Alloalcanivorax dieselolei B5: one gene and its partner. The protein of the gene in region 2 interacts with the protein of the main gene of each other region in a pairwise test. Links are inferred from orthologs where the notes say so. Each region holds a gene or a part of one and is shown on either strand. Other genes may lie near its edges.

Region 1 (4,151 bases), 1.9 Mb from region 2 along the record:
AGCACTATCAAAGCGAGTTCGAGAAGTCCCACGGCGTGCGCCTGGGCTTCATGAGCTTCTTCACCCGCGCCTGCGTGGAAGCGCTGAAACGCTTCCCGGCGGTGAATGCGTCCATCGACGGTGACGACATCGTCTACCACGGTTACTACGACGTGGGCATGGCGGTGTCTTCCGATCGTGGTCTGGTGGTGCCGGTAATGCGCGACGCCGACCAGAAAGGGCTGGCCGAAATCGAATCCCAGATCATCGAGTTCGGTACCAAGGCCCGGGACGGCAAGCTGTCCATCGAGGACATGACCGGCGGTACCTTCACCATCTCCAACGGCGGTGTCTTCGGCTCGCTGCTGTCCACGCCGATCCTCAACCCGCCGCAAACCGCCATCCTGGGTATGCACAAGATCCAGGAAAGACCGATGGCGGTGGATGGCGAAGTGAAGATTCTGCCGATGATGTATCTGGCGTTGTCCTATGACCACCGGATCATCGACGGCAAGGAAGCGGTGCAATTCCTGGTCGCCGTGAAGAACTTCATCGAGGATCCGGCACGGCTGCTGCTGGACATCTGATTCCCGGCGCCGGCCCGGGGCCCCGCGCCCCGCGCCGGTGGCCCCGACGCATATAGGGACTGGTTATGTCAGAGAAATACGATGTCATCGTCATCGGTGGCGGGCCTGGTGGCTATGTCGCCGCGATTCGCGCCGCGCAATTGGGTTACAAGACCGCCTGCATCGAGAAGCGCATCAACAAGCAGGGCGACCCGGCTCTCGGCGGCACCTGCCTGAACGTGGGATGTATCCCCTCCAAGGCGCTGCTGGACTCTTCCTGGAAATACCATGAAGCCGAGGAAGCCTTCGCCGATCACGGTATCGGGGTTGGCAAACTGAACCTGGATCTGGACACCATGCTGCAGCGCAAGGACAAGGTCGTGCTGCAACTGACCGGCGGTGTCGCCCAGTTGTTCAAGGCCAACAAAGTGGATTGGCTGCAAGGTACCGGCCAGCTCAAAGCCAACAAGCAGGTGGTGTTCAAGCCGCTGGAAGGCGACGAGCAGACCCTGGAAGCGGAAAACGTGGTCCTGGCCGCCGGTTCCGTACCGATCGATATCCCGGTGGCGGAAGTGGACCAGCAGATCATCGTCGACTCCACCGGTGCTTTGGAATTCACCAGCGTGCCCAAGAAACTGGGCGTGATCGGCGCCGGCGTGATCGGCCTGGAACTGGGCAGCGTGTGGGCGCGCCTGGGCAGCCAGGTGACCGTGCTGGAAGCCGTGGACACCTTCCTGCCGGCGGTGGATCAGCAAATCGCCAAGGAAGCGATGAAGCAGTTCACCAAGCAGGGCCTGGACATTCACCTCGGTGCCCGGGTCACTGGCAGTAAGAAAAACAAAAATTCCGTTCGCGTTACCTATACCGATGGTGACGGCGAACACGAAGAAACTTTCGATCGTTTGATTGTGGCCGTTGGCCGCCGCCCCTATACCGAAGGCCTGCTCAGCCAGGACGCCGGTGTGACCCTGGATGAGCGTAACTTCATTTACGTGGATAACCAGTGCCGTACCGACGTCCCCGGTGTGTACGCCATCGGTGATCTGGTGCGCGGTCCGGCCCTGGCCCACAAGGCCATTGAAGAAGGGGTCATGGTGGCGGAGGTGATCGCGGGTGAGCATACCCAGGTCAACTACGACGCCGTCCCCGGGGTGATTTATACCCACCCGGAAGTGGCGTGGGTAGGTAAAACCGAGGAAGAAGTGAAGGAATCCGGGGAGCCCTACAAAACCGGGGCAGTTCCCTTCGCCGCCAATGGGCGTGCTCTGGCCGCCGGTGAATCCGCCGGTATGGTGAAGTTCGTGGTGGACGAGAAAAGCGACCGCGTTCTGGGCATGCACGTGCTTGGTCCCCAGGCTTCCGAACTGGTGCAACAGGGCGTTATTTCCCTGGAATTCGGCGCCAGCATCGAGGACCTGCAATTGATGGTGTTCGGTCACCCGAGCCTGTCCGAGACCGTGCACGAGGCGGCTCTGGCCACGGATTACAAGGCCATCCACGTGGCGCAACGGCGCCGCAAGAAATAAGAGTCGGGCCCCGGCGTGCCGCGCTGGCCGATACCGGACTTAGTGTGTTTGCACCGCCGCGCTCCCGCGGGAGCCGTCGGCGCAAACGCGGAACTTGGTCGGTTGTTGGCGTGCCACGCCGTCCCGCCTTTTGATCTTTCATCAACGACGGAATTAATGGCATGAACCTCCACGAGTATCAGTCGAAACAGCTGTTTGCTGATTACGGCCTGCCGGTTTCCAAAGGCTTCGCCTGCGACACCCCCGAAGAGGTAGCCGCCAAAACGAAGGAAATTGGTGGTGACAAATGGGTCGTCAAGGCCCAGGTACACGCCGGCGGCCGTGGTAAGGCCGGTGGTGTGAAATTGGTGGACAGCGCGGAAGAAGCGGCTGAATTCGCCAAAAAATGGCTGGGCCAGCGTCTGGTCACCTTCCAGACCGACGAGCACGGTCAGCCGGTTTCCAAAATTCTGGTGGAAACCTGCACCGACATCGCCCGGGAACTGTACCTGAGCGCGGTACTGGATCGCGCCACCCGCCGGGTGGTGTTCATGGCGTCCACCGAGGGCGGCGTGGAAATCGAGAAAGTCGCCGAGGAAACCCCCGAGAAAATCCTCAAGGCGGAAGTGGATCCGCTGGTCGGCGCGCAGCCGTATCAGGCCCGTCAAATCGCGTTCCAGCTGGGTCTGGAAGGCAAGCAGGTCAACCAGTTCGCCAAGATCTTCACCGGCCTGGCCAAACTGTTCGACGACAAGGACCTGGCGCTGATCGAGGTCAACCCGCTGGTGGTCACCGAGCAGGGTGATCTGCACTGCCTGGACGCCAAGATCAACGTGGACGGCAGCGCGCTGTTCCGCCACCCGGACATCAAGGCGCTGGAAGATCCTTCCCAGGAAGACGAGCGTGAGCGTCGCGCCGCCGAGTGGGAACTCAACTACGTGGCCCTGGAAGGCAACATCGGCTGCATGGTGAACGGCGCCGGTCTGGCCATGGGCACCATGGATCTGGTCAAACTCAAAGGCGGCCAGCCCGCCAACTTCCTGGATGTGGGCGGCGGTGCCACCAAAGAGCGTGTCACCGAAGCGTTCAAGATCATCCTCTCCGACGACCAGGTACAAGCGGTTCTGGTGAACATCTTCGGCGGTATCGTCCGTTGTGACCTGATCGCCGAAGGCATCATTGGTGCCGTGGAAGAAGTGGGCGTCGAGGTGCCGGTGGTGGTGCGTCTGGAAGGCAACAACGCCGAGCTGGGTGCGCAGAAGCTGGCCGACAGCGGCATGAACATCATCGCCGCCAAGAGTTTTGATGACGCCGCCGAGCAGGTGGTGAAAGCGGCGGGAGGTGCCAAATGAGCGTATTGATCGACAAGAACACCAAAGTGATCTGCCAGGGTTTCACCGGCAGTCAGGGCACCTTCCACTCCGAGCAGGCGATCGAGTACGGTACCCAGATGGTCGGCGGCGTGACTCCGGGCAAGGGCGGTCAGACCCATCTGGGCCTGCCGGTCTTCAACACCGTGGCCGACGCGGTCAAGGAAACCGGCGCCACCGCCTCCGTGATCTACGTACCGGCACCGTTCTGCAAGGACTCCATTCTGGAAGCGGCCGACGCGGGTATCGAGCTGATCGTCTGCATCACCGAGGGCATTCCGGCTCTCGATATGCTGTACGTGAAGGAATACATCACCCGCAAGGGCGGTGTGCGTCTGATCGGCCCGAACTGCCCCGGCGTGATCACTCCGGGCGAGTGCAAGATCGGTATCATGCCCGGTCACATTCACAAGCCGGGTAAAGTGGGCATCGTCTCCCGTTCCGGTACCCTGACCTACGAAGCGGTCAACCAGACCACCAAGCTGGGTTACGGTCAGTCCACCTGTATCGGTATTGGTGGTGATCCGATTCCGGGCACCACCTTCATCGATGCGCTGGAAATGTTCCAGAACGATCCGCAGACCGAAGCCATCGTCATGGTGGGTGAGATCGGCGGTACCGCGGAAGATGAAGCCGCTGCCTACATCAAGGAGCACGTGACCAAGCCGGTGGTCAGCTACATCGCCGGTGTCACCGCGCCTCCGGGCAAGCGCATGGGGCACGCCGGTGCG
Region 2 (5,052 bases):
TTCAGCCGGTCAGGCGTCCTTCAACACCAGTGTGCGGCTGTTGAGCAGAGCCTGTTCGGCGACTTCCTGGTAGGGCATGGAAGCGTCGCGGAAAGCGACGATCGACTCATAAATGCGCCGTGACAGCTCATCCCCGGCGATCACCTCTTCAATCACCTGATCACTGGTGTCCTTCAGCGCCATCAGGACATCGTCCGGCAGGCGGCGCAACTGCACGCCATGCTCGTTGACCAGCTGTTTGAGCGCATCGGCGTTGCGGGCGGTGAACTCATCCAGGATGTGCTGGTTCTCCGCTTCGGCGGCGGAACGGACAATGTGCTGCAAATCCTGCGGCAGGCTGTTCCAGGCATCCTTGTTGATGATCACTTCCAACGCGGAACCCGGTTCCTGCCAGCCCGGGTAGTAGTAGTACTTGACCACCTTGTACAAACCGAAGGCCAGGTCATTATAGGGGCCGACCCAATCCGCGGCATCCAGCGCACCGGTCTGCAGGGAGGTGAACACCTCGCCGCCGGGCATTTGCACCGGAATCGCCCCCAGGCGCTTGATCACCTCGCCGGCCAGGCCGGGCATGCGGATCTTGAGCCCCTTGAGATCGTCGACAGAATTGATTTCCTTGTTGAACCAGCCGGCCATCTGCGTGCCGCTGTTACCGCAGGCCAGCGGCTGCAGGTTGAACGGCTCGTACAGTTCCTCCCACAGCTCCTGGCCACCGCCGAAGTTGAGCCAGCCGTTCATCTCCCAGGCGGTCAGACCAAAAGGAATGGTGGTAAAAAAGGGCATGGCCGAATGCTTGCCCTTCCAGTAATAAGGCGTGGAGTGCCCCATCTGGGCACTGCCGGAACGGACCGCGTCAAACACTTCGGTGGCGGGCACCAGCTCGCCGGCACCGTGCACCTTGATGGTCAAGCGGCCACCGGACATGGCATTGACGCGCTCGGCAAAGCGGTTGGCACCGGTACCCAGGCCGGGGTAATTCTTCGGCCAGGTGGTGACCAGATCCCATTTCAGCGCTTCGGCTTTCTTCTCGCCGACGGCACTGTTGTCACTGGCCGCGGGTTTTTCATCCTGGCCACAGCCCGCCAAGGCGGCGGCGCCCAGCCCCAGGCCCAGGCCCAGGGCGGAAACGAATTTGCGACGATCCATTGGTAAGTCTCTCCCCTTCGGGTTGTTGTAAGTATGTGCCCGGAACGACCGGGCACGGGTCTTATCTCTTTTTACGGAACGGCTGTCCATGGGACTTTTATCTACCCTGGCGCAGCACGTCTCCCTCTACAGCACGTCCCTCTACAAAACGTCCTTCTACAGCACGTCCAGGCGGGCATACTGGCTGACCAGCCATTTGGTCCCCACGCCATCGAAGTTGATTTGCAGGCGGGCATTGGGCCCCTGCCCTTCGAAGTGCAATACCGTACCTTCTCCGAATTTGGGATGTACCACCCGCGCGCCCAGACCGATGCCGTTGGCCTCCTCCTGACGCACCGTGCCGCGGCGGCCCACCGGGCGGCTCACCGCCGCCCGCACCCGCACTTCCTCCACCAGCTCACCGGGAATCTCACGCAGGAAGCGGCTGGGCGGATTGAGCGTCTCGTTGCCGAACAGGCGCCGGCTCTCGGCGTAGGTCAGATACAGCTCACGCATGGCCCGGGTCAGCCCCACATAACAGAGCCGCCGTTCCTCGGCCAACCGGCCAGGCTCCTCCGAGGACATCTGATGGGGAAACAGCCCTTCTTCCAGGCCGGTGATGAACACCACCGGGAACTCCAACCCCTTGGCGGAGTGCAGGGTCATCATCTGCACCGCGTCCTCGAACGCCTCCGCCTGGCCGTCTCCGGCCTCCAGGGCGGCGTGGTCGAGGAAGGCGGTGAGCGGGTCCAGATCGGACTCCTCGTCGCCCTCTCCGAACTGGCGCGTGGCGGAGACCAGCTCCTGCAGGTTTTCCACCCGCTGCTGGCCTTTGTCCCCTTTTTCCTGACCGTGGAAGTCCAGCAGGCCGCTGGCGGCGATCACGTGTTCCGTGGTCTCGGCCAGATCCAGCGCCTCGGTCTGTGCCGCCAGTTGATCCACCAGTTGCAGGAACGCCAGCAGCGCGTTGCTGGCCCGGGGGCTGAGCAGGCGTTCGTTGACGATGGCCACCGCCGCGTCCCAGAGCGGGATACCGCGCAGGCGGGCCTGCTCGCGTACCGCCTCCAGAGTCTTATTGCCAATGCCCCGGGTCGGGGTGTTCACCACCCGCTCGAAGGCGGCGTCCGCCTGGCGGTTGTTGAGTAACCGCAGATAAGCCAGGGCGTTACGGATTTCAGCCCGCTCGAAGAAGCGCTGGCCGCCGTAAATACGGTAAGGAATGCCGGCCTGCAGGAACGCCTCCTCCAATACCCGGGACTGCGCATTGGAACGGTACAGCACCGCCATATCATCGCGATTGGTACCCTGCTGCATCAGGCTTTCCACTTTGCCGGCGATGAAACGGGCTTCGTCCACCTCGTTGAAACCGGCATAGAGGCGAATCGGGTCTCCCTTGCCGCCCTCGGTCCACAGCTGCTTGCCAAGCCGGTCCGGGTTGTTGTCGATCACCGCGTTGGCCGCTTCCAGAATGGTGCTGGTGGAGCGGTAGTTCTGTTCCAGACGGATCACCCGGGTGTCCGGGAAATCACGGCTGAAGCGATGAATATTCTCGATCTTGGCGCCGCGCCAGCCGTAGATGGACTGGTCGTCGTCGCCAACGATGGTGACCGCGTTATGCTCATCGGCCAGCAATCGCAGCCAGGCGTATTGGATGGAGTTGGTGTCCTGGAATTCATCCACCAGGATATGGCGGAAGCGGCGCTGGTAGTGGCCGCGCAGGTCATCATTGTCGCGAAACAGTTCCAGCACCCGCAGCAGCATTTCATTGAAGTCCACCAGGCCGGCGCGCTCGCAGGCTTCCTCATAGGCCAGGTAGATCTTCTGCATGGTCGCCGCGAACAGATCGCCACCGCTGACATCCATGTGCGCCGCGCGCAGCCCTTCGTCCTTCTGGCCGTTAATGAACCAGGTGGCCTGACGCGCCGGCCAGCGCTGCTCATCCAGCCCCAACTCACGGATCACCCGTTTGACCAGCCGCTGCTGGTCATCGGCGTCGATGATCTCGAAGCTCTGGGGCAGGCGCGCTTCCTGCCAGTGCGAGCGCAGCAGGCGGTGAGCGATGCCGTGGAAGGTGCCCACCCACATGCCACCGGCGGGCATGGCCAGCAGTTGTTCGATGCGGCCGCGCATTTCCGCCGCCGCTTTATTGGTGAAGGTGACCGCGAGAATGCCGAAAGGCGAAGCCTGTTCGGTGGCGATCTGCCAGGCGATGCGGTGCACCAGCACGCGGGTCTTACCGGAGCCGGCGCCGGCCAACACCAGCAAATGGCGGTCTTCCGCGGCGACCGCGTCGCGTTGGGCCGGGTTGAGGCCGTCAAGAAGTGTGGTTACGTCATCCATGGGCCCGGAGTTTATCAGAACCAGCGAAAGCCGGCGCTGGCTTTGCAGCAATCGACGCATCCGTGACCAATCGCACGCGCGGTGCTCCTTCCGTGGTTTCCTTTCCCGCACCGGCGTGGGTAAACTGCAAAACAAAAAGGCCGTCCACGAGCCTGGAACCCGAGTCCGTGTCTACGTCATCTCAGCAACATATGGATCATTCCCGCCATGCGGTGATGCGTGCCCAATGCCGCCACCTGAGCGCCGGCTTACGTGGCATGAGCATGCTGGAAGCGGCCACCGTGCTGGTCACCCTGGCGGCCTATTGGGCCACGCCGGTGTCCCTGCTATTGCTGCTGGGATGGGCGGCGCTGACGCTGACCTTCATAGCGGCGCGCATCCTGTGGCTGCAATCCTGGGACCTGGAAGACGATACCGATCACCGTCAACAGCGCCGTTACATCTCGCTGTTCGTGCTGATTTCCGGTCTGTTACTGGGGCTCGGCGGTCTGCTGCTGAACCTGCAATCCGCCACGCCGGACGAATCCCTGTTCTATGCGCAGCTGACCCTGGGCTGCCTGGGCATCGGCCTGGGCATCGTGGCACTGGCCGCCTACAGCAGCCACCTGTTCACCGTGGTGAGCTATCAGGCGCTGCTGCTGACGCCCGCCTTTACTCAATTGCTGCTGACACAACCGGACAACCCCGCTCTGGCCACCACTCTGCTCGCCATCGCCGGCTTTCTGTTTCTCACCGCCCGTTACATCAACAGCACCTCTCACCGTGCCCTGGATCTGCAGATCAGCAACACCGCCCTGATCGATTACCTGGACCGGGCGCGCGCCAACGCCGAGGCGCTGAACGAAAAGCTGGCCGAGGAGATTTGTGAACGGAAAGAGGCACGGCGGCGTCTGCAGGAGGCCAACGACCGGCTCGAATCCATGGTCAGCGAACGTACCCGGGCGCTGGAAGTGGCCAACCGGGAACTCACCGCCACCGGCGAGCGCCTGGAGCTGGCGCTGGAGGCCAGCAATATCGGTCTGTGGGACTGGAACCTGAACACCGGCTCCAACTACCACACCAATTTCGACCGGCTGCTCGGCTACGAGAACGAATACTTCGGCAATTTCTTCGGTGATCTCAAGCAGCTGGTGCACCCGGACGACTTTCCCACCATCCGCCGCGGCATGGTCGCCCACTTCAAGGGCGAGACCGACCGCTATCACGCCATTTACCGGTTGCGCCACAAGCAAGGGCACTGGTGCTGGCTGGAGGACGACGGCCGCGTGGTGGAGTGGGACGACAACGGCCGTGCCATCCGCATGATCGGCACTCGCCGGGACATCACCTCTCAACGCGAGGCCCAGGAACAGCAACGCCTGGCCGCCACCGTCTTCGAGAACGCGCCGGAGGGCATCTTCATCCTCGACCGGCAATTCCGCTTCCTCGCCGCCAACGCCCGCTTCGAGCAGATCACCGGCTATCGCGAGGAAGAAATGAACGGTAAGAGCATCGCCGACAGCGAACATGCCCGCCGTCACCGCAATCTCTACCACACCATCCGCGTGGGGCTGCGCCGCAACGGCTTCTGGGAGGGGGAAATCACCG

Evidence for each region. The genes of interacting proteins can lie anywhere in the genome.
Region 1: the proteins of uvrD (region 2) and lpdA interact in binary tests that used the Escherichia coli proteins (3 or more experiments, as listed by UniProt). The link is inferred for Alloalcanivorax dieselolei B5 from one-to-one orthologs.

What each region holds. Positions count from the first base shown.
Region 1 is NC_018691.1:2,975,268-2,979,418, reverse strand. The notes cover bases 1-2,851. They hold lpdA (dihydrolipoyl dehydrogenase), read left to right. Parts: upstream 1-631; coding sequence 632-2,071; downstream 2,072-2,851. Other genes in these bases: sucC (ADP-forming succinate--CoA ligase subunit beta), read left to right, coding at 2,233-2,851; odhB (2-oxoglutarate dehydrogenase complex dihydrolipoyllysine-residue succinyltransferase), read left to right, coding at 1-566. Outside these bases: more of sucC, read left to right, coding at 2,852-3,402; sucD (succinate--CoA ligase subunit alpha), read left to right, coding at 3,399-4,151. UniProt on the Escherichia coli protein: Lipoamide dehydrogenase is a component of the glycine cleavage system as well as of the alpha-ketoacid dehydrogenase complexes.
Region 2 is NC_018691.1:4,834,534-4,839,585, forward strand. What follows is about bases 885-3,837. They hold uvrD (DNA helicase II), read right to left. Parts: upstream 3,466-3,837; coding sequence 1,303-3,465; downstream 885-1,302. Other genes in these bases: B5T_RS21725 (TRAP transporter substrate-binding protein), read right to left, coding at 885-1,146; B5T_RS21735 (sensor domain-containing protein), read left to right, coding at 3,633-3,837. Outside these bases: more of B5T_RS21725, read right to left, coding at 10-884; more of B5T_RS21735, read left to right, coding at 3,838-5,052. UniProt on the Escherichia coli protein: A helicase with DNA-dependent ATPase activity. Unwinds DNA duplexes with 3'-5' polarity. Translocates on single-stranded DNA with 3'-5' polarity. Initiates unwinding more efficiently from a nicked substrate than double-stranded DNA.